DNA from 3 places in the Rhizobium sp. BK049 genome. Region 2 is predicted to be linked to each of the others. Evidence: riboswitches for the same ligand, from Rfam matches in the RefSeq annotation. Region 2 holds a riboswitch; each other region holds the start of a gene.
What was found. A riboswitch is a leader RNA that binds a small molecule or an ion and turns the genes downstream of it on or off. The one in region 2 is predicted to bind thiamine pyrophosphate.
Positions count from the first base shown of each region.

Region 1 (10,658 bases), on a different contig from region 2:
GGTGCACGCCTGACCGAACTCCTGAAGCAGCCGCAGTTCTCGCCGCTGAAGACGGAAGAGCAGGTCGCCGTGATTTTCGCAGGTGTCAATGGCTACCTCGACAAGCTGCCGGTCGCTCAGGTCGGCAAGTTCGAACAGGGCCTGCTGTCCTATCTGCGCTCGGAAGGCTCGGCCATCCTCGATGCGATCCGCACGGAAAAGGCAATCAGCGACGATACTCGGGGCAAGCTCACCGCTGCTCTCGATAGCTTCGCCAAGTCTTTCCAGTAATCGGGCCCAGTTAGGACGGATAACGGATGCCTTCACTTAAGGATCTGAAAAACCGGATCGCCTCCGTCAAGGCGACGCAGAAGATCACCAAGGCGATGAAAATGGTCGCCGCGGCGAAGCTTCGGCGTGCGCAGGAGGCGGCCGAGGCCGCCCGGCCCTATTCGCAGCGCATGGGTGCGGTTCTGGCGAACATTGCCAAGGCCGTCACCGAGGCGGATGGCGCGCCGGCGCTGATGACCGGCACCGGCAAGGACCAGGTCCATCTGCTGGTGGTTTGCACGGCCGAACGCGGTCTTTGCGGCGGTTTCAACTCGCAGATTGCCCGCTTTGCGCGCGACCATGTCCGCAGGCTGCTTGCCGAGGGCAAGACGGTGAAGATCTTCACCGTCGGCAAGAAGGGCTACGATATCCTGCGGCGTGAATATGCATCGCTGATCATCGAGCGCAAGGAACTGCGCGAAGTCAAGAAGATCGGTTTCGAGAATGCCGACCAGATCGGAAAGCGCGTCATCGAGATGTACGAGGCCGGTGAGTTCGACATCTGCACGCTGTTCTACTCCGAGTTCAAGTCGGTCATCTCACAGGTTCCGACCGCCCAGCAACTCATCCCGGCCAAGGCTCCGGAAGCCGTCGCCCAGGATGCAGAACATGCAGGCGCCGTCTATGAATACGAGCCGGATCCGGCGTCGATCCTCGACGACCTGATCCCGCGCAATATCTCCGTCCAGATCTTCCGTGCTCTCCTTGAGAACGTCGCGGGCGAGATGGGCGCCAAGATGAGCGCGATGGACAATGCGACGCGCAATGCCGGTGAGATGATCAACAAGCTGACGCTGAGCTACAACCGTCAGCGTCAGGCTCAGATCACCAAGGAATTGATTGAAATCATTTCGGGCGCGGAAGCGCTCTGAGTTAGGAAAGAGGGTAAGAATATGGCTGAGGCAGCTACCCGCTCTGTCGGCAAAGTCACCCAGGTTATCGGCGCCGTCGTCGACGTTGCTTTCGAAGGCGAACTGCCGGCGATTTTGAACGCGCTTGAAACCGACAACAACGGCGTCCGCCTGGTTCTCGAAGTCGCTCAGCATCTGGGCGAAAACGAAGTCCGCACCATCGCGATGGACTCGAGCGAAGGCCTCGTTCGCGGTCAGCAGGTCATCGATACCGGCGCTCCGATCTCGGTTCCCGTCGGCGACGAAACGCTCGGCCGTATCATGAACGTCATCGGCGAGCCGGTCGATGAAGCGGGCCCGCTGACCACCGCTCACAGGCGCGCCATCCACCAGGACGCTCCGGCTTACGTCGAGCAGTCCACGGAAGCGCAGATCCTCGTCACCGGCATCAAGGTAGTCGACCTTCTCGCTCCTTACGCAAAGGGCGGCAAGATCGGCCTGTTCGGCGGCGCCGGCGTCGGCAAGACCGTTCTCATCATGGAGCTGATCAACAACGTCGCCAAGGCGCACGGTGGTTACTCGGTCTTCGCAGGCGTGGGTGAGCGTACCCGCGAAGGCAACGACCTCTACCATGAAATGATCGAATCGGGCGTCAACAAGCATGGTGGTGGCGAAGGCTCCAAGGCTGCGCTCGTTTACGGTCAGATGAACGAACCGCCGGGCGCCCGCGCTCGCGTCGCTCTGACGGGTTTGACGGTTGCAGAACACTTCCGCGACCAGGGCCAGGACGTTCTGTTCTTCGTCGACAACATCTTCCGCTTCACGCAGGCAGGCTCGGAAGTGTCGGCTCTGCTCGGCCGTATTCCTTCGGCCGTGGGTTATCAGCCGACGCTCGCAACCGACATGGGCTCGATGCAGGAACGCATCACCACGACGACGACCGGCTCGATCACCTCGGTTCAGGCCATTTACGTTCCGGCCGACGACTTGACCGACCCGGCACCGGCAACCTCGTTCGCCCACTTGGACGCAACGACCGTTCTGTCGCGCTCGATCGCTGAAAAGGGTATCTACCCGGCCGTCGACCCGCTCGACTCCACCTCGCGCATGCTCGACCCGATGGTCGTCGGCGAAGAGCACTACGAGGTCGCTCGTAAGGTTCAGTCTACGCTGCAGCGCTACAAGGCCCTGCAGGACATCATCGCCATCCTCGGCATGGACGAACTGTCTGAAGAAGACAAGCTTGCCGTCGCCCGCGCCCGCAAGATCGAGCGCTTCCTGTCGCAGCCCTTCTTCGTCGCCGAAGTCTTCACCGGCTCGCCGGGCAAGCTGGTTGCTCTGGAAGACACGATCAAGGGCTTCAAGGGCCTCGTCAACGGTGAATACGACAACCTGCCGGAAGCTGCCTTCTACATGGTCGGTTCGATCGATGAAGCCATCGAAAAGGCCAAGAAGCTCGCTGCTGCTTGATGAGCGACGCTAAGGACGAGATATTCTGCTGCGACTCGCTAAAAGGGGTCGTAGCGGAACTCCCAGAGCCAGCCGCACCGACCATCTACCGTGCCGATAATGGCGTGATCATGATGGTCGTGGGACTGGTTCAGACCGAAGAAGGTCTCGGATATCTCGACCAGGCGATACTGCACTGCCCGTTCTGCGGGACCAAATTGCAAGATGCAAAAGCCATAGCCGAGAAGGTAAGTCACTGATGGCTGACAATTTCAACTTTGAGCTCGTTTCGCCGGAGCGTCTGCTGCTGTCGGAGATGGTGACCGAGGTCGTCATTCCCGCGACTGAGGGCGAGATGACCGTGATGGCGCACCATGCGCCGACGATGACGACGGTCAAGCCGGGTGTCGTGAGCGTGCGTTCAGCTTCTGGGAAGAAGCAGGACTATGTCGTGTTCGGCGGCTTTGCCGACATTCTGCCGACCGGCTGCACGTTGCTGGCAGAGTCCGCCGTTCCAGTCGAGGAACTCCATAAGGACGAACTGACCCGTCGCATCGAGGCAGCCCGCAAGGAACTCGAACATGCCGAGTTGCACGAGCACAAGTCGAAGCTCGAGCATTTCATCATGGAACTGACGCATCTTAGCGGCATCGTCCAGCAGGATTGACCAATCGACGGCTTCGATGAAAGGCGGCCCGCGAGGCCGCTTTTTTGTTTCTGCGAGGGAACTTGAAGCGCCTCATCAAAGATTTGAAAAAGAGCGGGCATTCAAAACCGCTTTTGTCCGGCTCATGACCGAGAGGCCACATTTGCAGCGCCGCGCGTCTTCAGGGCGCGCAAAGGTGCTACGGCCCTTGATACTCGCGTTGCTGACTTGCTTCTCGCGCTTTAGCGCTTCGTTTGGCTGATGTCCTTTTCGCAGTGTCGCACTTTTGCGCGCGCGACGCTATGGACCAACCAGGAGGGTTCGAGAGCGGTTCAGGTTTTCACCGAAGCGCAGAATCGCCCTAAGATTTCGTTTTACGCGATTCCGAACGGAAAACCGTTCCATACTTTTCCTGGAATTGCCCTAGAAGCCGGTGCCGCCGCGCAGCTCGATGACCAGCGTCTTGAACAGGATTTTCAGGTCGAGCAGCAGACTGAAATGCCTGACATAATAGATATCGCAGGCGATCCGGGCCCGGGCTTGCAGCGGCCGTGCGGTCGGCCCGCGCCAGCCGCGTGTCTGCGCGAGGCCGGTGATGCCGGGGCGCATGACGTGACGATGGTGGTAGTTCGGCACCAATTCTTCGTAGAGCCGGCCGGCTGCGCGCATGTTGATGGCATGGCAGCGCGGCCCGACCAGGGACATGTCGCCCCTGAGGACGTTCAGAAGCTGCGGCAGCTCGTCAATGTTGGTCCTGCGGAGCATAGCGCCGAAGCCGGTCACCCGGCTGTCGCCCTTGACGGTCTGCTGAATGCCGCTGGGATCGCAAGCTTCGATGTGCATCGAGCGGAACTTGAAGACGGTGATCTTCCGCCCGTTCAGGCCCCAACGGATCTGGCGGAAGAATACGGGGCCTCCATCGTCGAGTTTGATGAAAAGAGCGATTGCCAGGAAAAGCGGCGCCAGTACGAGCAGAGCGCTGGCCGAGATGACGATATCAATCAGCCGCTTTACGGCCAATCGCAGAGCCGCCCTCCCTTCGACACCGGAAAAGCTGTCCGGTTGGCGAATGTTGGAGTTCGCTACAACCAGGGTCCGGATTTTGTTCTGACGCTGAGACGAATCGAAGCGTGAACTTATCTTCGAAGTAAAAGCATACATTACTCAATGCCCAGAAGTTTAGATGCGATACTGAACAGCGGGGAGACAGATACATGCTTACGTATGGTTTGTCATCGTTATAAATAAGAAATCGGTAAGCATAAAGACGCCAAAAATGGGAGTATTTCGCGTTAACCTTAATGCCTCTAGTTGAGCGGCGTCCGAAATTATACTTCTAAAGGAGTAGCCCGATGAGGCGGCGCGATGTCAGACGATTGCCAAAATCGATTACTGGTCGTTCCAACAGATAATAACTGAGGCTTGCCACCAGAAAAACGAGCGCCGCTGTCAGTGTGCAGGATTGCATCCAACCGGTGACCACATTCTCGGAGGAGGCGCCGAACGAGCCGGGGTCCAGTCTCTGGATCAATGTCAGGATGATCTCCTGCCAGATGTAAATGCCGAAGGAGATCTTGGCGATGTAGCGGACGGGGGGGTTATCAAGCAGCCTGCCCAGACGCTGCGAATGGCTGAGTGAAACGAGCGCTGTTGCAACGGCCAGTGGGAAGACCGGAAATCCATAGGGGATGTGAAGCCAACCGTAACCTTCGGCCGAGCCGCCTGGGGATATGAGGAGGCGGTAAGCGGCAACCGCGACGGCGAGGAGTGCCGCGGCGTCGAACCAGGGAGATCGTCTTGCGGGCAACATCACTTCGATGCCGGCGGCAAGCGCGCCGAGCGCGAAGACAGCAAAGAAGCCGATCGGATTATAGTTGGGCATCCATTCCTTCGCTCCACCCTGAAGGCCATATGACCAGCCGCGCCCGATATCGTCGAGCGCAAAGAGCCTCAGGATCATCATATGAGCAAGAAGGACGACGGCAATGACGCAGAGCCAGGCGGCGCGGGCGAAGAACGGACGTTGCCGTAGCAGCGGCAGGCGAAACAGCAGGAGAAAGCCGACCGGGAGGAGCACATAGCTGGTGACCTCGAAGGGAATGGACCAGAGCGGCCCATCGGCTTCGACGGGAAAAAACGTGCGCCAATGCCACTGGCTCATGAACAACAGTCCCGAGACGTAGCGGACGACGAGTTCTGGCGTCAGCGGCACGGCAAGCAGCGTCAGGCTAAGGACGAAGCTGACGCTGGTGGCGACCCAGAAGCCCGGAGCGATGCGCGCCAACCTGCGGATGGCGTAGTGCCCAAGGCTGGGCATGGCGCCGCCGGCGTCGAGAGCGTGCCAGAAGGGGCGGGCAAGCAGAAAGCCGCTGAGCACGAAGAAGATGGCGACGCCGAAATTGCCGAAGCGGAGGACGTTTGCCGTCGCCGCCAATTCATCCGGTATTCTGCGCATATCCAGCCGGAGCGCGAGATGATGCGCGAGCACCAACAAGCAGGCCATTGCGCGCAGAAAGTCGGCTCCGGCCAGTCTGTCCTGTGCTCGCATGTCGTTCCCCGCCCTGCCCGATTCGGCTCAAACCGCCCAGGCGCAAAGCATTGCCTGGGAAGACCGCCTCGGCAAGGCCCGGGGCGAGCTCAGCCGAGGAGTTCGTTGGTGTAATAGGTGGAAAAGTCCGGCTTCTCCTTGAGCACGACGCCATTCGCATCGACGAGAATGCCGTTCTCGACCAGGAAAGCGCCAATGGCATCGGCCTTTGCCGGATCAAGCGTGCCGATCACGCCGGCCTCGGATCTCAGGAAATGGCCTTCGATCAACGCCTTCTGAGATGCTCTCACCAGATCCGTGTTCATCAGCGCACCGTTACTTCCTGATATCAGCAGGTCGCAGGCTTCGTCGGGATGATCGATGGAGTAGACATAGCCTTGACGCGTGGCCTGGATGAAGGCGCGCGCGTGTTCTCGACTGGCAGAGAGATAGGCGTCACTGGAAACGATGACTGTCGTCTGCTCGTCGGGAATGCCGTAATCGGAATAGTGGAAGCGGCTGATCTGCCGATTTTCCAGCTCAGCGGCGATGCCCTCCCAGGTGTAGATCTCCAGCGTGAAGTCAATCGAGCCATTGTCCAGCGCCTCATAGGCGGAGGTGCCGAGGGTGACGGTCTTGACGTCGCCCTTGCCGCCGTCATTGCGGATCATCGCCGAGACCAGCGCGCTTTCCCAAGTGCCGCCGAAGCCTCCATAGGTCTTGCCATCGAGATCTCTAGGGCTCTTGATGTCGTCCCGCCCGCCGTTGAAGATCAGGCGTGCGGTTTCCGTCTGGACGACGCCGTAGACCATCTTCACGTCACCGCCGCCAGCACGCTGCGTCAGGGCCTCGATCTCGCTACTGATGCCGAAATCGGCGACCCCGTTTGATACCAGCGTGCCGGCACTCGTGTCGGTAAAGGGTAGAATTTCGACATCGAGGCCGGCGGCCGTGTAGAAGCCCTTCGCCTTGGCGACGTAGATGCCGATGTGATTGGTGTTGGGCGTCCAGTCGAGCGCGATACGAACCTTTGCGGGCGCCGCTTGAGCGAAGGCGACGCGGCCGGCGAGGCTTGTCGCGATGGCGGCGAGCATCGTCTGGCGGCGGGTGAGAAGCGGCATGGTGACCTCCTCAGGTCTTTAGAGCATGACGCCGAAAAGTACGGTTTTCGAACGACATCAGACTCTAACTCTTTAAATTGGAACAGGATTCAGATTTTGGGCCGACCGGCCTAAAACCACCCTGTTCTAGCGGATGAAGCAGGGTTTGCAGGATTTCGGTCTCGATCGCCTGGGCCGCCGGCGAACCGAGATCGGCAATGCTTCTCGGGCGGGGCAGGGGAACGCGGAATTCGCGGATGACACGCGCCGGACGGGCAGACAGCACGTAGATCCGGTCGGAGAGAAAAACGGCCTCGCGAACATCGTGGGTGATCAGCAGCGCCGTCCAGCGATGTTCGGTCCACATGCCTTGCAGCCACTCCTGGATCTGCGTGCGGGTCAGCGCATCGAGCGCGCCGAAGGGCTCGTCGAGCAGCAGCATGTCCTGCTCCTGGATGACGGTGCGCAGCAGCGCAGCACGTTGGCGCATGCCGCCGGAAAGAGAGGCGGGGTAGTGATGCTCGAAGCCGGCAAGGCCGAACCGCTCGAAGAGGGGCGCGACAGCGGCGCGTGCAGCCCGGCGAGCCATGCCCTTCACTTCCAGACCGAGCGCGGCATTATCGATGATCCGGCGCCAGGGCATCAGCGCATCGCGTTGTGGCATGAAGGCAAAGGAATGCGGCGTCTGTTCCAGCGCTGCATCGTTGAAAAGCATGGCGCCGGAATCGGGTCGCAGCGCCTGTGTCAGCAGTCTCAGCACGGTCGATTTTCCGGAGCCGGATGGGCCGACGATCGAGACGAACTCGCCGTCTGCGACGGCGAGCGAAATGTCGTCTAGAACTTTCATGCCGTCGAAGGACTTCGAGATGTTGCGCAGCTCAAGCATCTGACCGGTCATCGGCGCCGCTCCTGGGATGGCTGCCAGGGCATGACGAAACGCTGGATAACCAGCGTCAGCGCGAAGAGGCAGAGCGTCAACAGAGCGCTGACGATCACGGCGGCGAGCACGAGATCGGGACGGAAATTGTTCTTGGCGTTGAGGATATAGATGCCGAGGCCGCTTGCAGCGCCGGCATATTCGGCAAAGATCGCGCCGACGACGGCATAGGTGATCGAGATTCGAAGGCCGGCGAAGAAATAGGGCAGCGACGAGGGAAGCCGCGCCAGGCGGAAAATGCGCCAGCGGCTCGCTTTCATCGAATTCAAGAGCTCGGCAATGTCGCGATCGGTCGCCTCATAGCCCTGAAGCAGGGCAACAAGCAGCGGAAAGAAGGTGACGAGCGCCACCAGCAATATCTTCGGCAAAAGGCCGAAACCGAACCAGAGGACGACGAGAGGCGCGATCGCCACCAGCGGCAAAGTCTGGCTGGCGATGAAGATCGGCAGCATTGCCCGGCGCATGAATGGCATGAAATCCATCAGGATCGAAGAGGCGAAGGCGAAGGCGAGCGACAGGGCGAAACCACCGAGTGTCGCTCCGAGCGTCGGCCAGGTGTTTGATATCAGCGCCTCTCGGTTCAGCCAGCCCTGGACAAGGATACGCGAAGGTGCCGGCAGAATGGACGGTTTGATACCGGAAAGATCGACATAGAGTTCCCATGCCGCCAGAAAAGCAAAGCCTGCGAGCAAGGCGGGCATTGCCCGGTACACGGCGAGATAGAGCGTCGCAAGGCGCGAATCCGATGGTCGTGGCGATGTCATCGGCGTTCGATTTCAGGCTTTCGCCGGGCCGTTCGCGCAAACCTGTCGAGGGCATCGGTCTCGATGCGATTTGGGGCGGTTGCCTTGAGGGCATCGATAGGGATGCCGACGGAATTGCCGGACGTCCGGTAGAGTGACACTTGCGCGCCGGAATACATTTGGACCTCGCTCCGCTGGCATTACCCAGATCAGCTTAGAAGGGTCCGGAGGCTTGCGCCTCACATCTCAGCCCCGGCGACACGGAGCTCCCCTGTTATTTCGGCGAAAACTATCATCGGGGTTTTCTTGCCGCAACCGCAAAATTGCAAACCCGTCCGCCCGGTCGGATGGGGCGCAGATAAAAAAACACCCGGACGGAGGTCCTGTCCGGGTGTTTTCCGAGGTTCCGTACCTGCCGGGAACGGAACCCGAGCGCTTGTCTTTCAGGCGGCAATATCGGCAAGGGCGATTGGTGCGGGCCGGGCAACCGCCGACGCCATCATTTCAGCTTGTATCGACCGGATGATCTCACTGAGCTCCTTCCTGCGCCTCGTGCTTTACGGCCGGGGAAGCAGCGGTTATAAAACCTCAACTAATATTGAGGTCAATAGGCCATGAATAGGATTTCTGCAACGCCGCTCGGCAGGCTTCTGACGGTCGGCGAAGTGGCGCAACGCAGTGGTCTTGCCGTCTCGGCGCTACATTTCTATGAGGCCAAGGGGCTGATCTCGAGTATCCGCACGCGCGGCAACCAGCGGCGCTACGGACGCGATGTCCTTCGCCGGCTCGGCATCATCAAGGTGGCGCAACGTGTCGGCATTCCGCTTTCGGAAATCCAGACGGCATTTGCCTCCCTGCCGCAGGGGCGCACGCCGACGATTGCCGACTGGCAGACGCTGTCGGCGCGCTGGAAGGATGAACTCGACACGCGAATCAGACGGCTGAGCCTGCTGCGAGACCGTCTGACCGGCTGCATCGGCTGCGGTTGCCTGTCGATCGAAAGCTGTCCGTTGCGCAATCCCTTCGATCAGCTCGGCGAGGAAGGGCCAGGCGCACGGCTGCTGGAGACCGAAATCGAAGTATGAACTTTCAGGGAAGAGCGCCAGCCTCTGGCGGAAAGATGACGCCTGCCTTTCTTTCGGCCGGCGCGCTCATATGTTAAGGGCGAATGGCGCAACAGGCGGCATTGTCCGCGAGGAGGACAGCTTCGTGTTCCATCCGAGACTATTCGAAAATCGCAACGTCATCGTAACCGGCGCCGGGCGGGGCATCGGTCTCGAAGTGGCCCGGCAGTTCCTGGACTGCGGCGCGAAGGTGATCGTCCATACTGGACGCAAACCGGGGCGCGATCTGCCGGATTTTCTGCTGACGGCTGAATCCGAAAGACGGGCGCTGTTGCTGCACGCCGATTTCACTGCCGCTGGCGGCGCTGCGCAATTTGCCGAAAATGCGCTTACCTTTTTCGACAAGGTGCATGTGCTCGTCAACAACGCCGGCACTATGCTCGGCCGTTTTCCAGCTGCCACACTGACTGACACGGATTATGAGGCGATCGTGCGTTTGAACCAGACGTCGGTGGTGGCGCTGACGCGTGCGTTGCTGCCGGCATTGAAGGCGGCGGAAGGCGCTGCCATCGTCAACACCGTTTCAATTTCCGCGCTGACCGGCGGCAGTCCCGGTTCTTCGATTTATTCTGCCTCGAAAGCCTTCGTTTCAACCTATTCCAAGGCGCTTGCCCGCGAGCTCGCGCCGGATGGCATCCGCGTCAATTGTGTCTCGCCCGGAACGATCGAGACGGATTTCCACGAGCGCTATTCCTCCCGCGAAAAGCTGGAGCAGACGAGAAAGTCTATTCCCTTGCAGCGGCTGGGCACAGCGGAGGATTGCGCTCCCGCCTATCTGTTTCTGGCGGCGCCCTCGCTCTCCGGATACATTACCGGCCAGGTCCTCGAGATCAATGGCGGCCAGCTTATCTGCTGATTTAGTTAGACCTTTTTTGACATTTCTTCACTTTTGGCAAATTCGTGTGTGCGAATATGCTATTGTGCTGATCTGCCTTTTTGCTTCCCTTCCGAGATGTCGAATGCCATTGCCCA
Region 1 is NZ_JACHYV010000025.1:20,879-31,536, reverse strand. It holds gene atpA (F0F1 ATP synthase subunit alpha) at 1-270, shown strand, start outside; gene FHT70_RS23100 (F0F1 ATP synthase subunit gamma) at 297-1,181, shown strand; gene atpD (F0F1 ATP synthase subunit beta) at 1,203-2,630, shown strand; gene FHT70_RS23090 (hypothetical protein) at 2,630-2,869, shown strand; gene FHT70_RS23085 (F0F1 ATP synthase subunit epsilon) at 2,869-3,276, shown strand; gene FHT70_RS23080 (sugar transferase) at 3,679-4,416, opposite strand; partial or broken gene FHT70_RS23075 (acyltransferase) at 4,584-5,803, opposite strand; gene FHT70_RS23070 (ABC transporter substrate-binding protein) at 5,893-6,903, opposite strand; gene FHT70_RS23065 (ABC transporter ATP-binding protein) at 6,968-7,780, opposite strand; gene FHT70_RS23060 (ABC transporter permease) at 7,777-8,583, opposite strand; TPP riboswitch at 8,732-8,845, opposite strand; gene soxR (redox-sensitive transcriptional activator SoxR) at 9,177-9,647, shown strand; gene FHT70_RS23050 (SDR family oxidoreductase) at 9,772-10,542, shown strand; gene FHT70_RS23045 (metalloregulator ArsR/SmtB family transcription factor) at 10,646-10,658, shown strand, end outside.
Region 1: linked by a shared signal. The riboswitch ahead of FHT70_RS23060 (ABC transporter permease) and the one ahead of thiC (phosphomethylpyrimidine synthase ThiC) in region 2 are both predicted to bind thiamine pyrophosphate.

Region 2 (10,658 bases):
TACGGTCAGCCAAGCGCGTGATTACTTCCTACAGGGCATTGGCAGAGCGATCGGAATTCAGGCCGATGATGGCCCGCAAGTTTCTGGCACCTGCGAGAGCCACAGGGCCAAACGACATAGAGATTCCTACGCCCCAATTGCGTCGCAACTGGGATGAAATGCTAAACTGAAGGTTTTGTTCAAGCTCGATTGGCAAGATCTGGAATTATAATATTATTGGTTGATGGAACTAAATTGAACTAATCTTCAGTAAAGACCTATTTGCCTTTTTATTGTGTTATTTTCCTGAAATATAAGATGCTGCAATTCCAAGATCGGATTGCGAAAATATGCGTCACCTTAGCGAGCCCGCTCGACACGCAGGAGGCCCGCCGTAAAAGGGCGTCGCTGCGTGAACGGCAGGCTCGTGGCCTCACAATAAAACGGAGGGCATCTAAATGTCGAAACATAACAACGCCAAGCGCTTTGCTGCCCGTGATCGCGACGACGCCAACGGCAAGCGCCCGGATGGCAATCCCTCGGCCAAGGAATTGATCGCCCATGCCGTCGCCGCACGCACCGACCTCGCCATGCCGTCCGAGGAAGCTCGCGCAGTTGACGAACGCCGTGAAGCAAAGAAGCCGCGGCATCGGTTCACAAAGCGCCAAAGCACTGTGGTCGATGACAAGAGCTTGGGTGTCCGGGACCTTCCCACAATGAGAGAACTCGAGCAGGCCCGGACCGATCACAGCCGGAAGATCGCCAGCCAGGAAGCTGAGAGGCGTGCCGAGGAGCCTGACGAGAAGGCTGCGGAGTGAACAAGCGGGAAGCCCGTCAACCGCCCCGAGTGCGCAGGCTCAGCGTTCCAATCGGATCGACGCCTGAATCAGATCCTGATGGAAGCAATGCTTGCGTAGATCTTCTGTCAATTTGACCAGCCTTTCGTTGGCCAGTCCATCGGGCTCGCCTCGCGTCAGCATTCCGTCGATCAGGCTCTGCTGAGCGCAGATCATCTGCCGGTCGATAGTCACCTGCCGGCGCGCGAGTTCCAGGTCCTTCGGGGAATAGGTCATGAGAGACTATATCATACAGGCAGATGAAAGTAGGATTCAATTCGGAGCCGCCTCGGTACTATAGCGGCCGCCAGGTGAGTTGATATCGCTGAACGAGCCGAGGAGAGCCCGCGCCTCTCGCCCCGTGACCTAGTAGCTCCGCAACGAGAATTATATGGTTGCCTGGCACTGCGTTAGCCGCTTTCGCCTTGGATAAGGCGCAATAGAGGCGCATGTTGGCATATCGGCAGCCAATGAAACGGGCGCTGCCGATCAAGGGGTGGCTCCCTTCGCCCCAATCAAAGGAGGACAAGATGTCTTCCACCTTCAAGCACTCTTCCCATATCGCGGCATATGGCGACTTCTTATTCAGGGCTTCCATCCTGGCGAGCTTCGCCGTCATCATCAGTTTAATTTTGAGAGGCTGGTTATGGTAGTAATCATCACAACCGGAATTCCGACGAAACGCGACGAGAATTGGCGGCTCCGGTCCATCCTCAAGCGCGCGGACTACGCGACGACAGATCTCGTTGCTTCAGAACATGGCGACCATCACGAAGAGGTGATGGTGATAAGGCGCATCAAGGCGGCGACGATTCCCGCGCCCGCCTACCCCTCTTCGAGACGGCGGAAGCTGCATGCCGATCCTGAGGCTTTGGCATCATGGGAAAACGAAGGGGGCGCCACGCGAGATGTGGACGCGCCTGCGGACAAGAAGAATTGATGACCCGCGAGGCAATTGAGCAAGGAATGCCGGATTGGCGATCAGGCTCGGTGGTCGAAAGCCCAGCCCCTCTTAGTCTTTGGTGATGCTGAAATTCTGCCCAGTGGTATGTTGCAAAGACCTGCAGCGATCATGCCGTCGCAGGCGTGATGTCGCATTGCTCCAGCTCGGAAAGAGGTGATCGAGCGATTTCCGGTTCACCGACTTCATTCGGAGTTCGGACGGCATGTGCGTAGGTCCTTCTACGTCCTTCTGGCCCTGATGATTGAACCTGGAAAGAGATGATTGCGAAAAATCACCACATTGGGACGCACAGGTCTGACCGCTTTCTCCTCATCCCACAATATTCAGTTTGCCAGCCGTATCGATTAGGCGCATGGTAGGTCTTCAGTAGCTGTTTCTCAGGGCGCTACTGCGTGGAGGTCGGTTTCTGCCTTCGCCCCAAATTGAAGGAGGACAGCATGTCTTCCAATCTCAACATGTCTGTGCGGACCTCTGACCTGGCTGTATTGCAGGGCGTCCTTGACGACGCAGGATACGATCGCACAAGTAGCCTTGCAGACCCGAAATATTACAACGTTGCCGTCAGACTGCTGTTCAAGCTTTATCACGACGGAATGACCTCGCCCGCCGCCCTCTCTATCGAACTCAGCCGGCACTTCGGAAAAACACCACTGTCCTCGAAATCATCCGCGGAGTTCGAAAACAATCGCAAGCGCATTCAGGGTATCCGTTCAGCCGTTAAAGTTAGGTCGCCTACCGGCGCCTGAGCAGACCGTGTTGGGTAACTTCTCGCAAAGCTCATTCGACGAAGGCCTTACCAACGCGATGGAGGGTTGCATGCCGGCGCCGTTCGAACAGCTAGACGACCTTCTCATCGCCCCCGGCGCAAGCGTCGGAGGCGCAGGAAGTCATTGACTCTCCGTGCCATGAACTACCTGCAACGAAAGTGCACAGCGCCGGATTGCGCCGGCGGTCCAAGCCGTTCACTCAAGACCTTGCTGCTGCGCTTGCGAAACCATAATGCGCAACAGCCCGCCGGGAAGCGGCACAATAATGGGCACCGTCAGAGGAGGCTAGAATGCCAGAAGCACCAAACGAATTTGCGGCCAGTCCAAACGGAGACAAATGGTATCTCGAACATAACGAAACAGCGGACCAGCATACTGTCATCCATCGCGCCAACGATGCCTCCGGCGGCACTGTGACGAGATGGCCGATTTCGAGCTTTCTGGAGCACTTCGGCGATCATCCGCAAGGTCAGGCTCTTCGCGAGGCATTGCACGATGCTGGATCAGCTGAGCAGGAAGTACCGAGTGAACATACGCCCGTTGTGCAGAAACTGGTGACTTCTTTCCCTTGGTCCCGCAAAACGCAACACGTTGAGGATTGAGTACGCTCTCACTTACCTGAAAGGGTAGCCCCACGGGCGGTCTCAGGCTCGGCATATGCAAACGGTCAGCTGGGTCGTCGAAAAAATTCCTGGCGCGGTCCTTGACGGACCTCCGTCCACTCGTCTGTACCCCTTCAAGCAGACTGAAGATTGCCAGACCGACATCTTGCCGGACTTGTCGTCATGCTCCAAGTCGTAGCCGTTCTTCTGGCCTTTGACGATTTCGCGCACGCCAGCGCGTTCCACGGCAGAAATATGGACGAACGCGTCGGGGCCGCCGTTGTCAGGCTGAATGAAACCGAGCTCATTAGTGGAATTGAACAGATCCGGCGTCCGCCTCGCAAGCAAACGGAGCAACCGAAAAGTCGAATTTCGTGACCTAGTTGAGTATATGGATAATACCCGCGCCGGCAGGATCGAAGGCTTCCCCGTTGCCGGCGGGATGTATCAACCTTCATCCTCATTCGCGCGCCGCCACGGCGCGGTTGCGGCCAGCCATTGCCGCGTGCGGGCCTCGGGATCCGCGTTGCGGGTGATATCGGTGACCACGGCAGCACCATCGGCGCCTTTTTCCAGCACCAGCGGCGCGCGTTCGGCAGTGATCCCCCCAATGGCGACGAGCGGTATCGCGCCGACACGCCGGCGCCAGTCCGCAACACGTTCAATGCCTTGCGGCGCCCATTTCATCTGTTTGAGAATCGTCGGCCAGACCGGTCCGAGCGCAACGTAATCCGGCTCTGCCGCCAGCGCCGTCTCCAGCTCCGCTATGTCGTGGGTGGATAGGCCGAGCTTCAGGCCGGCGCGACGAATGGCATTCCTGTCGGCGGCCATAAGGTCCTCCTGGCCGAGATGAACGAAATCGCATCCTTCATCGATCGCAAGTTTCCAGTAGTCGTTGACGACCAATTGGCAAGCCGCTGCCGCGCAGGCAGCCTTCGATCGCCGGATCTGCTCGCGAAGCACGGAGTCGGGGCAAACCTTGATGCGCAGCTGGACGAGTTTGACGCCGAGCGGCACGAGACGCTCGATCCATTCGGCGCTATCGACGATCAGATAGAAGGGGTCGAGCTTCACGAGAACACTGCCTTTCCGATAACGGGAGTGGATGGGACGGCGATATCGCGTGGCTCCAGCGGTACGGCCCCATGCGCCAGGCGGCCGGCATCGATCGCAAGCGCGAAGGCCTCGGCAATGCTGGCGGGATCTCCGGCGCCGGCAACGGCGGTGTTGAGGAGAACGGCATCATAACCGTACTCCATGACGGTGGCGGCGTGAGACGGGCGGCCGATGCCGGCATCGATGATCAGCGGCACATCCGGAAAGTGAGCCCGGAACGATCGCAGCGCCATCGGGTTCAGCGGCCCTTGAGCGGAACCGATCGGCGCGCACCAGGGCATCAGGACGCGGCAGCCGGCATCCAGCAGCCTTTCGGCGACGACAAGGTCGTCGGTCGTATAGGGGAAGACCTGAAAGCCCTCGCCGGTCAGGATGCGGGCCGCTTCGACAAGGCCGAAGACGTCAGGCTGCAACGTATCGTGATGTCCGATGACTTCGAGCTTGATCCAGTCGGTGCGGAAGACGTCGCGCGCCATCTTCGCCGTCAATACGGCCTCCTGCACGCTGTGACATCCGGCCGTATTCGGCAGCACTTGCACGCCAAGCTCGCGGATCAGGTCGAAGAAGGCGCCGCCTGCTTTGCCGCCGGCGGCTTCGCGGCGAAGCGAAACGGTGACGATCTCGGTCTTCGAGCGCTTGACCGCCTCTGCAAGCACAGCTGGAGACGGATAGCGGGCGGTACCGAGCAGCAGTCGGGAGCGGAATTCAACATCATAAAGTTTCAGCATCTCAGCCTCCTTGCATGGGTGAGAGAATTTCGATGCGGTCGCCTTCGCCGAGCCTGAAATCGCCGCGGTCCTCACGGTGCACCAGCTCGCCGTTCACTGCGGTCGCCAGCCATTCGCCTTCGTAGTCGAGAGCGAGAAGAAGATCCGCGAGCGTCGCGGCTGCGACCTCCTGTTCCTCGCCATTGATGATGAAGGTCATGATGCCCTCCTTTCCGAGTGCTTGTCTTTTCCAAGAAGAAGCCGCGCCACCTCCCCTGCCATGGCCGGCGCCAGCAGAAAGCCGTGGCGGTAGAGGCCATTGACATGGAAGATGCGCCCCTCCTGCGTCACCCGCGGCAGATTGTCGGGATAGGCCGGCCGCACGCCCGCGCCGGTCTCGGTAACCCGTGCCTCGCCGAAGGCAGGATTGACGGCATAGGAGGCATTCAGCAACTCCATCAGCGAACGCGCGGTAATCGGGCCGATGTCGTTGCTTTCGATCATCGTCGCCCCGATCATGAAACGATTTCGCTGGCGTGGCACGATATAGATCGGGTGGCGCGGATGCAGCAGGCGAACGGGGCGAGAGAGAGTGACCTCGTTCGTTTCGACGCAGAGCATCTCTCCGCGAACACCGCGCAATCCGGGCAGGCGGCCGATCTGGGCAGCCCCGGTGCAGTCGATCACGCGATCGTAAGGGGCAAGGTCAGCATCGCCCGTGACGCCGAATGTGAGACGCATGCGGGCTTCTTCAAGTCCGGCGGCGAGCCCCGAGAGCGCCTGGCGCGGATCGAGATGCGCTTCCTGCCGGAAGAACAATGCCCTGCGGAAGCGGCCAGCGAGATCCGGTTCAAGCGTCGCGATCGCCGGCTCGTCCAGCCATTCCCATCCGCTTGTCCGGCGGCAAAAGCGGTCGAGTTCGCCGGCATCTCGCCCGGCCGCCACCACAAGCGTCCCCCGGCGATTGACATGGCCGGGCAGCGCTGCCTCCCACCAATCGGCGGCAAGACGGCCGAGCGCCAGGACCGGCTCGTCTGCGCTTTCCCTTTCGCACCATGGAGCCAGCATGCCGCCGGCAAAGCCGGAAGCACCGGCGCCGACCTGGTCGGCTTGCTCAGCCACGCTGACCCGGAAACCGTGCCGATGGAGCTGCCAGGCAACGGTGAGGCCGGCAACGCCGGCCCCCTTGACGAGAACATGCATCGTCATTCTCCGGCAAGCGTTTTCGCAGCGTCGGCGACCGGCATGTAGAGGTCGCCGCCATCGCGATATCTGGCGGCCATGGCTTCCAGTCCTTCTTTCTGCGCCTCGGCGCGAATATCGTGGGAAATGCGCATGGAACAGAATTTCGGGCCGCACATCGAACAGAAATGCGCCACCTTGTGGGCCTCCTTCGGCAGGGTCTCGTCATGGAAGGAACGCGCCGTATCCGGGTCGAGGGAGAGGTTGAACTGGTCTTCCCAGCGGAATTCGAACCGCGCCCGCGACAGCGCATCGTCACGGATGCGGGCGGCCGGATGGCCCTTGGCGAGGTCGGCGGCATGCGCGGCAATCTTGTAGGTGATGACACCGGTCTTGACGTCGCTGCGGTCGGGCAGGCCCAGATGCTCCTTCGGCGTGACGTAGCAGAGCATGGCCGTGCCGAACCAGCCGATCATCGCGGCTCCGATGCCGGAGGTGATGTGATCATAGCCCGGCGCAATGTCGGTGGTCAGCGGTCCGAGCGTATAGAAGGGAGCCTCGCCGCAGACCTTGAGCTGCTTGTCCATATTCTCCTTGATCTTGTGCATCGGCACGTGGCCAGGGCCTTCGATCATCACCTGGCAATCCCTGGCCCAGGCAATCTTGGTCAGTTCGCCGAGGGTTTCGAGCTCGGCAAATTGCGCAGCGTCATTGGCATCGGCGATCGAGCCGGGGCGAAGGCCGTCTCCAAGCGAGAAGGAGACGTCATAGGCACGGCAGATGTCGCAGATTTCCTCGAAATGCTCGTAGAGGAAGCTCTCCTTGTGGTGATGCAGACACCACTTGGCCATTATCGAGCCGCCGCGTGAGACGATCCCGGTGACACGATTGACGGTGAGCGGGATATAGGCAAGCCGCACGCCCGCATGGATGGTGAAATAATCGACGCCCTGCTCGGCCTGTTCGATCAGCGTATCGCGATAGACTTCCCAGGTGAGATCCTCTGCAATGCCGTTCACCTTTTCAAGCGCCTGGTAGAGAGGCACCGTTCCGATCGGAACCGGCGAATTGCGAATGATCCGTTCGCGGATGTTGTGAATGTTGCGGCCGGTGGAAAGGTCCATAACCGTGTCGGCGCCCCAGCGGATCGCCCAGACCATCTTTTCCACCTCTTCCGCCATCGACGAGGTGACCGCCGAGTTGCCGATATTGGCGTTGATCTTCACCAGGAAATTCCGGCCGATGATCATCGGTTCGGATTCCGGGTGGTTGATGTTGGCCGGAATGATTGCCCGGCCGGCTGCGATTTCCTGGCGGACGAATTCGGGCGTCACGAAATCGGGAATATCAGCGCCAAAGCTTTCGCCGTCGCGCGCGAGCGCCTCCTTCGCAGCCTGCCGGCCGAGGTTTTCGCGGATGGCGATGAACTCCATTTCCGGCGTGACGATGCCGGCACGCGCATAGGCGAGCTGGGTTACGGCGCGGCCCGCTTTTGCCTTCAGCGGCGTGTTGCGAAGCGGGAATTCCGGCGTCAGCCGCTCGCCGGTGACAAAACCATTGTCTTCAGGCTTCACCACCCGGCCTTCATAGGCCTCGACATCGCCACGCGCCCTGATCCAGCTCTCGCGCAAACGCGGCAGTCCGGCGTCGATCGAGACCGTATAGGCCGGATCAGTATAGGGACCGGAGGAATCATAGACCGTTACCGGCGGTTCACCGGAGGTCGGGTGAAGGCTGATTTCGCGCATCGGCACGCGCAGATCAGGATATAGCGTTCCGGGCTTGGCGATCTTGGTCGAGGCCGGAAGCGGGCCGGTGGTGACGACCGGAGTAAGCTTGGGTGCGACAATATTCATGGGTGAGGCTCCAAGGTTTGACGTTTGGAGACCCAGTTCCAGTGTTGGAATGATGGAAAGACGCCTCATACGACAAAGCGAAATCCGCCCGACAGCCGCAGCGTCTGCACCGTCCCTACGCCAGTATGAACTGGATCAGGTTCAACGGGTCACTGCGCCACAACCGGCAAGCCGTATTGTTCAGCAGAATCTCAGCCCCTTGCCGGGACACCCCTGGTGAATGCCCTGCATCAAAGACCGCTGCGGCCCTGATGTCAAGCCGACCCTCACGCGTTCCCATCCTTACCTTTTGAGTCGGCGGCCAGTCCGATAGAGCAGCATTGATTGTGGATGGGCCAGCTCCGCCGGCCCATTTCACTCGCCACGACGCTGCCGCCATGCTCTGAATATTCGTGGCATGGTCTCATGTTTTGCTGACGGACGATAACGTTCGTTTATTTGTCAGACGGCGCCTGCTGGATCACTCTATCGCAACACCATTCTTGCATTCATGGCCTATCGTTTCGTCCACACTGCCGATCTCCATTTCGACTCTCCCTTGCGCTCTCTCGCACTTCGCAACGCAGAGCTGGCCGACCTCGTGAGTGACGCCAGCCGACAGACGCTGGTCGCGATCGTCGATCTTTGCCTTGAGGAGCAGGTCGACGCGCTTGTCATCGCCGGCGATCTCTATGACGGGGAGCAGACGTCGATGAAGACGGCGCGCTTCCTGGCGAGTCAGCTGGAGCGGCTGCACCGGGCGGGCATTGTCGTCTTCAAGATCCGCGGCAATCACGATGCCATGTCGAAGATCGCTCGGGAACTGGTGATGCCTGATACGGTGAAGATCTTCGGCGGCCATGCCGAGACCGTCGAGACCACCAAGGGCAGCTTGTCGGTCGCAATCCACGGTCTGAGCTTCGCCAAGCCGCAAGCCCCGGACCCGCTGCTGCCGAAATTCAAGCCGCCGGTAGCGGATGCCGTCAATATCGGCATCATGCATACGAGCCTGGCCGGATCGGCCGGACATGATGTCTATGCGCCCTGCAACGTGCTCGACCTGCATGCCTCGGGTTTCGACTACTGGGCGCTCGGGCACCTCCACCAGCGCAGCCATTATCCCGGCACGGCGACGGTCATCATGCCCGGCATGCCGCAGGGCCGCGACATCAATGAAGCGGGCGTCAAGACCGTGTCGCTGGTGACCGTGGCCGACGACCGGACCGTGACGGTCGAGGAGCGGCGTACCAGCATCGCGCAGTTCGAGCGCGTCAATGTCGACCTCACGGGTGTCGATGATTGGCGTGAGGCAGCCATGATGGTCGAGACGGCCCTGATGGCGCAGCGCGACCGCACGGCTTCGCCGCATCTTGTCGCACGCCTCAGGCTTTCCGGCCGCACGCCGCTCTCCTGGCAGCTGCGGCGCGATGTCGACCTCATGCAGGCCGAAGCCGAGCGGCGCAGCGACGCGATCGGCCGCACCTGGATCGAGAAGCTGGAACTCGCCTTCGAAGCGCCCTCGATCCCCGCAGACGCGTCCGCCGCCGATCCCGTCATCGAACTCGGGGCGCTGATGCGGGACGAGGTCATCACCCGCAGCGGATTTCGCGACGAGGTCAGGGAGATGGTCCGGGACCTGCTTGCCGACCTGCCGCCCGAGAGCCGGGCATTTGCCGGCCAGAACGAGGCGGGTTTTGAACGCTTCATCGACAACCTTCTCGCCGATGGCGCCGAGGACATCGCCGCCCGGATGAAGGCGGTGGATCGGGGAGACAGCTGATGCGTCTGCGCCGCCTCGACCTCACCCGCTATGGCAAGTTCACCGATCACTCCATCGATTTCGGCGCGGCCCGTCAAGGTTCGCCGGACTTGCACATCGTTTATGGCCTTAACGAAGCGGGCAAATCGACCACCTTCGCCGCCTATCTTGATCTGCTCTACGGCATTGGTGAGCGCAGCACCTATAATTTCCTGCATCCCTACAATACGATGAAGGTCGGTGCGCGGCTGGAATTTGGTGGCTGGGAATACGAGCTGGCGCGGCTCAAGCTGCGGACCGGCAGCCTCGTCGATGATCGGGGACAAGCTGTGAACGAGGCGCTCCTGGCCGGCGCGCTTGGAGGCGTCGGTCGCGAGGCCTATCGCACCATGTTCTCGCTCGACGATCAGTCGCTCAAGGAAGGCGGCAACGCCATCATACAAAGCAAGGGCGAACTCGGCGAATTACTGTTCTCGGCCAGCTCAGGCCTGGCAGGCCTGAGCCGTTCGCTGGTGACCGCAGCCGACGAAGCCAACGCGATCTACAAGAAGCGGTCGTCGAGCACCAGGCTCGCGGAACTCAAGCGTTCGCTCGAAGCGCTCAAGGCCGAGCGCAATGCCATCGACACGCTTGCCTCCACCTATTCGGCCCTGAAATCGACTTATGAGCAGGCCGACGCTGCCTATGGCAAAACCACGCGGGAACTGGCCGAGGCCAAGACCCGGCATCAGGAGCTCACGCGCCTTCTCGGCGCCCTACCCGCGGCCCTAGAGCTCCGGCGGCTGGATGCAGATGCAGCCGCCATGAGCGATCTGCCGCGGCCGCCGTCCGAATGGTTCGCGCTCCTGCCCCAGCTTTCGCGCGACGAGACGCGGCTGCAGGCGCTTGTCGAGACCGCCGACCGCACGCTG
Region 2 is NZ_JACHYV010000001.1:5,791-16,448, forward strand. It holds gene FHT70_RS00040 (hypothetical protein) at 438-797, shown strand; gene FHT70_RS00045 (hypothetical protein) at 837-1,052, opposite strand; gene FHT70_RS00050 (hypothetical protein) at 1,312-1,755, shown strand; gene FHT70_RS00055 (hypothetical protein) at 2,217-2,525, shown strand; gene FHT70_RS00060 (hypothetical protein) at 2,837-3,148, shown strand; partial or broken gene FHT70_RS30150 (cold shock domain-containing protein) at 3,308-3,472, opposite strand; gene FHT70_RS00070 (thiamine phosphate synthase) at 3,596-4,222, opposite strand; gene FHT70_RS00075 (thiazole synthase) at 4,219-4,992, opposite strand; gene thiS (sulfur carrier protein ThiS) at 4,994-5,191, opposite strand; gene thiO (glycine oxidase ThiO) at 5,188-6,174, opposite strand; gene thiC (phosphomethylpyrimidine synthase ThiC) at 6,177-8,009, opposite strand; TPP riboswitch at 8,104-8,234, opposite strand; gene FHT70_RS00095 (DNA repair exonuclease) at 8,500-9,768, shown strand; gene FHT70_RS00100 (AAA family ATPase) at 9,768-10,658, shown strand, end outside.

Region 3 (10,658 bases), on a different contig from region 2:
TGGCGCGACCATGTGGCAGTGTCGAGCAGCCGGGGGAAGGATGCGTGCTAAAATAGAAAAAAGTCATCCGAAGACCACTCCAAACACGAAAGCACGTTCAGCAATGCAAGGCGACGATGGCCTCGATCTCAACGGTGATATTGCCGGGCAGCGAGCTGAAGCCGACGGCCGAGCGGGCATGTTCGCCGGCCGCGCCGAAGACGGCGATCAACAGATCCGAGCAGCCGTTGATCACGCTCGGATGATCCTCGAACTCGGGCACGGCATTGACCATGCCGAGCAGCTTGACCACCCGCCTGACGCGGGAGAGATCGCCAAGCGCTTCATGCATGACGGCAAGCAGGTTGATGCCGGTCAGCCGCGCATGTCGGTAAGCTTCCTCGACACCAACTCCGCCGCCGACCTTGCCGGCATGCAGGAAGCCATCGGCCTCGCGCGGGCCCTGGCCTGACAGATAGAGCATGTTGCCTTCTAGCACATGCGTCACGAAATTGGCGATCGGCGGCGGTGGCGGCGGCAGCGTTATGCCGAGCGCGGCTAACCGTTGGTAAGGCGAGTTCTCGACCTTGCCGGCGGCGGCGGGGAACTGATTCACGCGAACTCCTGTCATGCGAATTTCTATTGGCGGATTTGGATTGGGCGACCTCTGGTCGGCGGATTAAAGGTCCTTGCGAAGTCTTGGATCGAGCATGTCTCTCAGGCCGTCGCCGACCATCTGCAGCGACAGCACCGAGAGGACGACCGCCACGCCGGGGAAAACCGTCATCCAGTCGGCCTGCCCGATATATTGCCGGCCGGCAGCGATCATCGTTCCCCAGGTCGGCACTTCGGGGCTGACGCCGAGGCCGAGGAAGGAGAGGCCGGCTTCGGCAAGCATGGCGCTGGCAAAGAGGAAGGTGGCCTGTACCAGGATCGGCGACAGCAGATTGCGCAACACGTGTCGCGTCATGATGTGGAAGGTCGAGATGCCAAGCGCCCTCGCCGCCTCGACATAGGGCAGCTCGCGGATGACAAGCGTCGAGGCACGGACGATACGGGCAAGGCGCGGCGAGTAGACGATCGACAGCGCAATGATGACCGTCGTCAAGGACGGGCCGAGAGCGGCGACGAGGGCGATGGCGAGCAGGATATCCGGAAAGGCCATCATCGCGTCGATCAGCCGGGCGATCGGCGTATCGAGCTTTTGAAAGAAGCCGGCAAGCAGGCCGAGCGTCACGCCGATGGCGACCGACAAGGCCACAACAGCCGCACCGACGAGCAGCGACAGGCGGCCGGCGAAAATCGTGCGCGAGAAGACGTCGCGGCCGAACTCGTCGGTGCCGAAAAAGAAGGTGCCGCTCGGCGGCTTCAGACGGTTGACGATGGAAAGCTTCGACGGCGAATAGGGCGCGACCACCGGTGCTAACACCGCCAGCAGCACGAAGACCGTCAGGATCAGCAGGCCGAAGGCCACCGTCCTGCGCTTAATCAGGCGGCGGACGAACTTGCTGCCTTCGCTTTCGACGGGTTTGATTGCGACATCGGCCATCAGTAGCGCACCCTCGGATCGACCAGCAGGTAGAGCATGTCGATCGCAAAATTGATCAGCACGTAGAGGGCGGCGATGACGAGCAGCGCCCCTTGAATGACGGGATAGTCGCGGCGCAGCACCGCCGAAACGACGAGATTGCCGACACCCGGCAGTCCGAAAACGGTTTCGGTGACGACAGCGCCCGAGATCAGCACCGCCGCCGTCAGGCCGAGCACCGTCAGGATCGGGATCAGCGCATTCTTCAGAGCGTGCTTGAGGATGACCTTACGCTCGATTAGCCCCTTGGCGCGCGCCGTGCGGATATAATCGTCGCCGAGCACATCGAGCATCGAGGCACGGGTGAAGCGCAGGATCAGCGCCGAAGAGACGATGCCGAGCGCAAAGGCCGGCAGCGTCAGATGATACATCCGGTCGATGAAAGTCGAGCCCGGGCCGCCATAGCCGGAGACCGGGAAGAGATTGAATCGGACAGCGAAGAACTGCATCAGGATGAGACCGAGCCAGAAGCTTGGAATGCTGGCAGCGAACATGGCAAGCGTCGTTGCCGCCTGGTCAATGAAGGACCCGCGCCGATAGGCGGCATAGATGCCGATCGGCAGGGCGACGGCGCTGGCGATGGCAAGCGAAAACAGCGTCAGGAAGAAAGTCGGCTCGGCCCGGTCGATGAGCGCGGATGTGACCGGCATGTTAAGGAAGATCGACTGACCGAGATCGCCCTTCAGCAGTTCGCCTATGTAATAGACATATTGCAGGCCGAGCGACTGATCGAGGCCGAGCCGGGCCCGGAGATCGGCAATATCCTGCGGCGTCGCATCCGGCCCGAGCATGACGGCGGCCGGATCTCCCGGGGTCACGCGCACGATGACGAAGACGATCGTGACGACCAGGAACATCACGACCATCATGCCGAACAGGCGTTGGAGGATGTAGCGTATCATGAATGCCGGCCTTCAATCCCTTGCAGATGCGGCAGAAAAGATGACCGGTACCGGTCCCGAAGGGCGGCACCGGCGGTGTTGCTTACTTCTTGATCGAGGCGTTCCAGAAATATGGCCACGGAGCCGGATCGACGCCTTCGAGCTTGATCGACTTCGCCGAGACGGCGTTGAAATCGCCGATCTTCATGAAGGGTGCGTCTGTATAAACGGCCTTCTGGACATCGGCCCAGAGCGCCACGCGCTTCTTCGGATCGACTTCGGAGGTGAAGGCATCGACCGCGGCCTTGCGGGCCGGCGTGTCCCACCAGCCGGGCGAACTCGTCGACAGCGAGCCGATGAGCGCCGGCTCCGGCAAGAAGGGGCTGTGGGTAATGTAGATATCCCAAAGCTTCGGATCGGTGCGGCGCTGGGTTAGCGTCGCCCAGTCCACCACCTGCATATCGACAGTGAAGCCTGCAAGTTTCAGATACTCGGCGGCGACCTGCGCCATCTTGTAATGGAACTCGTATTGGCGGCTGGTCAGGATGCGGATCGGCTCGCCATTGTAACCGGCTTTCTTGGCGGCCGCGGCCGCCCCTTCCGGATCGGCGACGTTATAGGCGCCCTCGGCGCCGGTATCGGTCGACCAGGCGAAGGACTTCGGATAGATGGCGCCGTCGAGCGCATAAAAATCCTTGCTGCCGAAAGCCGCCGCCAGCATGTCTTCCATGCTGAGCGCCTGGCGGATCGCCTTGCGCACCTCGACGTTGGCAGCAGCACCTTCCTTGGTGTTGAAGACGAAGACAGGATAACCGAAGGGCTTCAGCATGACCGGTTGCGAGGCGGTCGAGGCTTTCAGCTTGTCGTAGGATTCGACAGGAATCGAGTCGACATAATCATACTGGCCGGAAACGGCGGCCTCGACGCGGGTGTTCGGGTCCGGCACCGGCACAAAGCGGATTTCATCAAGATATTGATGACGCGCGCCGCCATAGCCATCGCTCTCGCCGGAGCGCGGCTTATACCCATCGAAGCGGACAAGCTGGATATACTGGTCGGCTTTCCGTTCCTTCAGCATATAGGGACCGGTGCCGATGAACTCCTTCATCGGCTCGTCCTGCTTTTCGGACGGGATGATGATCGCCGCCGAATTGTTGAAGGCGAGCAGCGAGGTCAGCGGCGCATAGGGCTGCTTCAGCGTGATCGTAACCGTCGAAGGATCGGTAGCTGCGACCTTGTCGATAAAGCCGGCCACCTGCTTGCCCCGCGAGGCGATCTTCATCCAGCGGGTAAGCGAAGCGACCACATCCTCGGACGTCATATCGGTATTGTCGTGGAACTTGACGCCAGTCCTGAGCTTGATCGTATAGGTTTTGCCGTCGGCGCTGATCTCGGGCAGGCTTTCAGCGAGAAGCGGCGTGACGTTCCAGCTCTTGTCGAAAGTGTAGAGCGTCTCGAAAATATGCTGCGTGACGATGCCGACGAGATCAGCCGTGGACGACATCGGATCGAGCGTCGGCGGCTCGCCGATCGTCGCGACATTGATGACGCCGCCCTTTTCCTGAGCGAGCAGGGTCGAAGGCAGGGCGACGAGCGCGGTGCCGAGAAGGAATGCGACGAATGTTTTCATATGAGAGCTCCCGATTTAGTTCCACAATTATGTAATTCATCTTTTTGTAACAGAATAGAAGCTGGAGCTATCGTGTCAAGCATGAGCGGTCGATTATGCAGCCGCGGATGGCGCGTTTCCGGAAAGCACCATCTTCAGCTGCGCTAGTTCTCCGCACGGGGCCTGCGTGATACGCCAAGTGAGACGACTGCCCTGCGGCAAGATTAAAGGAAGGGAGAAGCGAATGAGCATCGACTTCAATGACGGGAAATGGCTGAACGAGCCGGCCAGCTGGCACGCCGACGAAACTGGCCTGACGATGACGACAGGCGAAAAGACCGATTTCTGGCGCGAGACCTATTATGGCTTCACCCGCGACACCGGCCACTTCCTCGCCTTTCCCACCGGCGACAGCTTCACCGCACAGATCCGCGTCCAGGGCGAATTCCGCACCCTCTACGATCAGGCCGGCCTGATGGTACGCATGGACGAGAGCCGCTGGGTGAAAACAGGCGTCGAATTCACCGACGGCGAAGCCTTCCTCAGCACCGTCGTCACCGACGGAAAGTCAGACTGGTCGGTGTCGCATCCCTTCAAGGAATTGGAGGATTTCCGCATCCGTGTGACTGTCGCAAACGGCGCCGTGCGCATCCAGGGCTCCCGCGACGGTAGCCGCTGGCCGTTGCTGCGGCTAGCACCCTTCCCGGCTGCCGATCGCTATGAGGTCGGGCCGACAGCCTGTACGCCGGAGCGGAGTGGTTTGAGGGTTCGATTTTCGGAGTTTTCAATCAGGCCGGCTATTACGACGGGGCTGCATGATTTGAGTTAGGCAAAATTGGATGCCTTCAGGATTGCGCTGGGAAGGCCTCCAGCAATGTCCACGCCCAAGGGCAGCCGCTCCGAAATACCGGAATACTCACTTTCGGAGTGACAGCCGCGCCCTTCTCTGCGAAAAAGAGCGTGATGAGAGACAGGGGCGTTCGTCGACAGACGGGCTGAGAAGAACCCTTCGAACCTGAACCGGATAATGCCGGCGGAGGGAGTCGCTCGGGGCATCGCCGTAAGAGCAGCGCCCCGCGCCCGCCCCCGCCTGAAAGGGGCACCATGCAGAGCAAGATCACGTCGGGAGCCATGCTGAAGGCGATGCGCGAAAAGCCGCCGCTCGTTCAGTGCATCACCAATTATGTCGCGATGAATATCGCGGCCAACGTCCTGCTGGCCGCGGGCGCTTCGCCCGCCATGGTGCATGCCGCTGAAGAAGCCGGCGAATTCGCCGGCATCGCCAATGCTTTGACCATCAACATCGGCACGCTCTCGACGCAATGGCTCGAAGGCATGCAGGGGGCTGCCAAGGCCGCCATTGCGGCCGGCAAACCCTGGGTGCTCGATCCGGTGGCCCATTACGCCACGGGCTTCCGTCGCGCCGCGGTGGCCGACCTTCTGGAGCTTCGCCCGACGATTATCCGCGGCAACGCCTCCGAGATCATCGCGCTTGCCGGCGGCGAGAGCCGTGGTCAGGGCGTCGACAGCCGCGATCCAGTCGAACAGGCGGAGGATTCGGCACGGCGGCTGGCGGAGAGGCAGCGGACCATCGTCGCCGTCACCGGTGCTGTCGATTTCGTCACCGATGGCGCAAGGGCAGTCCGTATTGCGGGCGGATCGGCCCTGATGCCGCAGGTCACCGCGCTCGGCTGCTCGCTCACCTGCCTCGTCGGCGCCTTTGCCGCGACCGCGCCCGAAGATCTCTTCGGCGCGACTGTCGCCGCGCTTGCGACCTTCGCCGTCGCCGGCGAAGATGCAGCGCTCGGCGCCGCCGGCCCGGGCTCCTTTTCCTGGCGCTTCCTCGATGCGCTGGCTGCGATCGACGCCGAAACGCTCGATGCCAGGGCAAGGGTATCGGTCGCATGAAGCGCTTCGACCTTTCGCTCTATCTCGTTCTCGATCCCGATCTCTGCGCCGGAATCGGCATGATCGAGACGGCGCGGCTTGCCGTTGCCGGCGGCGCGACGATGGTGCAGTTGCGCGACAAACATGCCGGCACGGCCAGCATGATCGAGACCGGCCGCGCCTTGAGAGAGGCGCTCGTTGGAACCGGCGCCCTCCTCATCGTTAATGACGATGTCGAGGCTGCGGTCGCGATCGGCGCCGATGGCCTGCATGTCGGCCAGGAGGATATGAATGCGCGCAGGGCACGAGACATGATCGGACCCGAGATGATCCTTGGTCTCTCGGTGGAAACAGCCCGGCTCGCTGCCGCCGTCGACCCTGATATTGTCGATTATGCCGGCCTCGGACCTGTCTTTGCGACGCCGACCAAGGCCGACCACAAGCAGCCGGTCGGCTTTGATGGTCTTGCCAGGCTGGTGAAGGCATCGCCGGTGCCGTCCGTCGCCATCGGCGGCCTCAAGGCGGAGCATGTGGCGGAAGTGTTTGCAGCTGGAGCCGAAGGGCTTGCCGTCGTCTCCGCCATTGCGGGCACGCCGGACCCTGAGGCCGCCGCCCGCCGCATCGCCGCAGAAATCCGAAAGGTCCGCCCATGATCCGCAATGTTCTCTCCATCGCCGGCTCGGATCCCTCCGGCGGCGCCGGCATCCAGGCCGATCTCAAGGCCTTTGCCGCCCGCGGCGTTTATGGCATGGCAGTGCTGACCGCGCTGACGGCACAGAACACGCAAGGGGTGACCGGCGTGCATCTGGTGCCGCCGCAATTCGTCGCCGACCAGATCGATGCCGTCTTCGCCGACGTGCGCGTCGACGCCGTCAAGATCGGCATGATCGCCAATGCCGCCATAGCCGAGGCTGTCGCCGCAGCCCTTGCCGATCGACGGGGAATCCCCATCGTTCTCGACCCGGTGATGATCGCCAAGGGTGGGGCCGCCCTGCTCGCGCCCGAAGCGGTCGACGTGCTGACCCGGCGGCTGCTGCCGCTCGCAACCCTCCTGACCCCGAACCTGCCCGAGGCCGCGGCCCTGTTGCACCAGCCGGTCGCGACCAATCGCGATGAGATGGCGGCGCAGGCCGAGCGGCTGCGCGCGCTTGGCCCCGCCGCCGTATTGGTCAAGGGTGGCCATCTCGGCAGCGACGAGAGCCCAGACGTGCTTGCCACGGCCGACGGCCTGCACTGGTTCGAGGCCAGGCGAGTGCCGACGAAAAATACGCACGGCACTGGCTGCACGCTCTCCAGCGCACTGGCCGCCGAGCTTGCCAAGGGCGCATCGGCCGAGCAAGCCGTCGCCATTGCGAAGGATTACCTTGCCGATGCAGTCGCCGCCGCCGGCAGTCTCACTGTCGGCTCCGGACATGGCCCGGTGCAGCATTTTCATGCGCTTTGGAAGCACGGCGAATAACCGATCCCGCCGAAAGCGGCGCAGGCTCACGAGAGAAAACGGCCCGGCCTCCCCCGGGCCGTTTTCATTCGCGCCAGCCGGCGCTGATCCGAAGCTGGGCGCACCGCTCCATTTGAAAATCCCTGTTGACAAGCCCAGTTAGATAGCCAAGTCTATGACATTAAACGGATATATATTCCGCTATAAAGGAATATCTGGAGGAGAGACAGGTGCCAGACCTGCTTGTGAGCTTATATTCCAACAGGCTCGCCGACCTGAAAGAGCGGGCCGATCATCGTGGCATCTCCATTCGTCCGGCTCTTCCTCCGGAACTGCACCTCGTGGTCAACTGGGTTCGCGAACAATTCAGCGAGAATTGGGCGAGCGAGGTTTCGGTTGCTTTTTCCCGCCAACCCGTCGCCTGCCAGATTGCCGTCGACGGCGGCAAGCTGCTCGGCTTTGCCTGCTATGACACGACGGCGCGCGGCTTCTTCGGCCCGACCGGCGTCGATCCCGAGGCGCGCGGCAAAGGCATCGGGCTCGCGCTGTTTTCCGCCTGCCTTCAGACGATGAAGGCGCTCGGCCATGCCTATGCCTTTATCGGCGATGCCGGCCCAATCGATTTCTACGCCAAGACCGCAGGCGCAATCGTTATCCCCGCCCCCGATAAGGGCATTTACGAAGGCATGCTGAAAAGCGCGCCGAAATGACCAGCTGATATCGGAGTTACAGAATTGTCCTCGACCCCGCTCGCCCTTTTCGTCGGCCTCCCGAACGCGATTTCGGATGACGAATACGCCCTGTTTCGCGAGACCAATCCGCTCGGCCTGTTCGTCGGCCGGCGCAATCAGCGCGAGCCGGAGCAGACAAAGCGGCTGATCGAACGCTTCCGCGAAGCCGTCGGCCGAGAGGATGCGCCCGTCTTCACCGACCAGGAAGGCGGCCGCGTCCAGCATCTCGACGCCGGTCCCTGGCCGCTCTTCCGCAGCTTCGGCCAGTTCGCCGAACTGGCCCGCCGCGATTTCGATCTGGGCAAAAAAGCACTGCGCCTTTCCTCCCAGGCCATGGGCGCGATGATGACGGAACTCGGCCTTTCCAGCGGCTGCTCGCCCGTTCTCGACCTCGTCTTCGAGACGACGAGTGCGGTCATCGGCGCCCGCTCCTTCGGCCCCGATCCCGACTTCATCGCTGCCCTCGGCCGTGAGGTGGTCGACGGGCTGCTAGAGACCGGCAACATGCCGGTCATGAAGCATATTCCCGGCCACGGCCGCGCCACGCTCGACTCCCACAAGGAGCGTCCGGTCGTCGATGCCAGCCGTGAGACGCTCACCGCCACCGATTTCAAGCCTTTCGTCGCACTGAAGGATACGCCCTGGGCCATGGTCGCCCATGTCGTCTACTCGACCTACGATGCCGAATTGCCGGCATCCGTCTCGCCTGTCATGCACGACGTGATCCGCAAACAGATGGGTTACGAGGGCGTGCTGATCTCCGACTGCATCTTCATGCAGTCGCTCACGGGCACCTTGCCGGAACGTGTCGCCCAAGTCCTCGATGCGGGTTTCGATATCGCCCTCCACAGCCACGGGGACGTCAGGGAAAGCGAAGCCGCCGCCAAGGCCGCCCGCCCGCTCACGGATGCCGCTCTAAAGCGTATCGCCGCCGGCAAGGCTCGCCTCGGCAATCTCAAGATCGACGTCCGCGCCGCCCATGCCGAGGTGGAAGACATGTTTGCCAGCGTGCCGGCCGCCTGACCGGCAGATCATTTTTCACGCATAAGAAAAGGGGAATGGAACATGAAAAAATATCTATTTGCAGCCGCCGCACTGACGCTGCTTTCGGGATCCGCCATGGCGCAGACGATCCTGACGGCGAATATCGAACCGGCCACGACCTGGGTTCGCAACTTCAACCCGTTCAACCAGACCTCGGCGCGCCAATCGACGCTCGATTTCATCTACGAGCCGCTGGTTATTTTCAATCGCTTCGACAGCAACAAGCCGGTCTATCGCCTGGCCGAAAGTTTCAAGCTCTCCGACGACCTGAAGAGCATCGACTTCAAGCTGCGCCCGAACCTGAAATGGTCTGATGGCAAACCGCTGACGGCAGCCGACGTCAAGTTCACCTATGATTATCTGAAAAAGTTCCCGGCGCTCGACTTCGTCAGCATCTGGACCTTCGTCACCGACGTGCAGGCCGTCGACGGCCAGACGGTGCGCTTCGCGCTTGCCAATCCGAGCTCGCTTGCTGCCGAGCAGATCTCGCAGCTGCCGATCGTTCCCGAACATGTCTGGAAGGATGTCGCCGATCCTGTCACCTTCGCCAACGAGAACCCGGTGGGCAGCGGGCCGTTGACCGAGGTGCCGCGCTTCACCGGCCAGACCTACGACCAGTGCCGCAACCCGAATTACTGGGACAATGCGCATCTGAAGGTCGACTGCATTCGCTTCCCGCAGCTTGCCGACAACAACCAGATCCTGACGGCGACCGCCGACGGCACGCTCGACTGGGGCGTCTCCTTCATTCCCGATATCGACAACGTCTATGTCGCGAAGGACCCGGCGCATTTCCATTACTGGTATTCACCGAGCAGCATGGTCGCCTTCCTGTTCAATCTGGAAACGGCGAACGAGAACAATAGAAAGGCCTTCAACGATGTGAAATTCCGCCGCGCCATCGGTATGGCGCTCGATCGCAAAACGATGATCGACGTCGCCGGCTACGGCTATCCGACGCTGAACGAAGACCCCGGCCTGATGGGCGAGCTCTACAGGAGCTGGGCGGATCCGTCCGTCAAGGCCGACTTCGGCAAGTTCGCGACCTATGACGCCGACGCCGCCAAGGCCCTGCTCGACGAGGCCGGCTACAAGGACAAGGACGGCGACGGCTTCCGTGATAATCCCGACGGCAGCAAGATCTCCTTCTCGATCATCGTCCCGAACTCCTGGACGGACTGGGTCGACACGGTCAACATCGCCGTCGAAGGCATGCAGGCGGTCGGCATCGACGCCAAGATCGAAACGCCTGAAGAAGCCGTCTGGACCGGCAACCTCATCGCCGGCAAGTTCGATGCGGCGATCAACAGCCTGCCGGCTTCGGCCTCGCCTTATTATCCCTACAAGCGCGCCTTCAGTGCTTCGGACAAGGGCAAGACCCGCTTCACCGCGCAGCGCTGGTTCAACCCCGATGTCGAGAAACTCGTCACCGAGTTCACCCAGACAGCAGACCTTGCCAAGCAGAAGGAGGCGATGAACAAGGCACAGCGCATCGTTGCCG
Region 3 is NZ_JACHYV010000009.1:12,481-23,138, forward strand. It holds gene FHT70_RS11605 (RidA family protein) at 98-610, opposite strand; gene FHT70_RS11610 (ABC transporter permease) at 659-1,528, opposite strand; gene FHT70_RS11615 (ABC transporter permease) at 1,528-2,469, opposite strand; gene FHT70_RS11620 (ABC transporter substrate-binding protein) at 2,552-4,078, opposite strand; gene FHT70_RS11625 (DUF1349 domain-containing protein) at 4,302-4,886, shown strand; TPP riboswitch at 5,020-5,116, shown strand; gene thiM (hydroxyethylthiazole kinase) at 5,162-5,965, shown strand; gene thiE (thiamine phosphate synthase) at 5,962-6,597, shown strand; gene thiD (bifunctional hydroxymethylpyrimidine kinase/phosphomethylpyrimidine kinase) at 6,594-7,403, shown strand; gene FHT70_RS11645 (GNAT family N-acetyltransferase) at 7,613-8,092, shown strand; gene FHT70_RS11650 (glycoside hydrolase family 3 protein) at 8,117-9,136, shown strand; gene FHT70_RS11655 (ABC transporter substrate-binding protein) at 9,179-10,658, shown strand, end outside.
Region 3: linked by a shared signal. The riboswitch ahead of thiM (hydroxyethylthiazole kinase) and the one ahead of thiC (phosphomethylpyrimidine synthase ThiC) in region 2 are both predicted to bind thiamine pyrophosphate.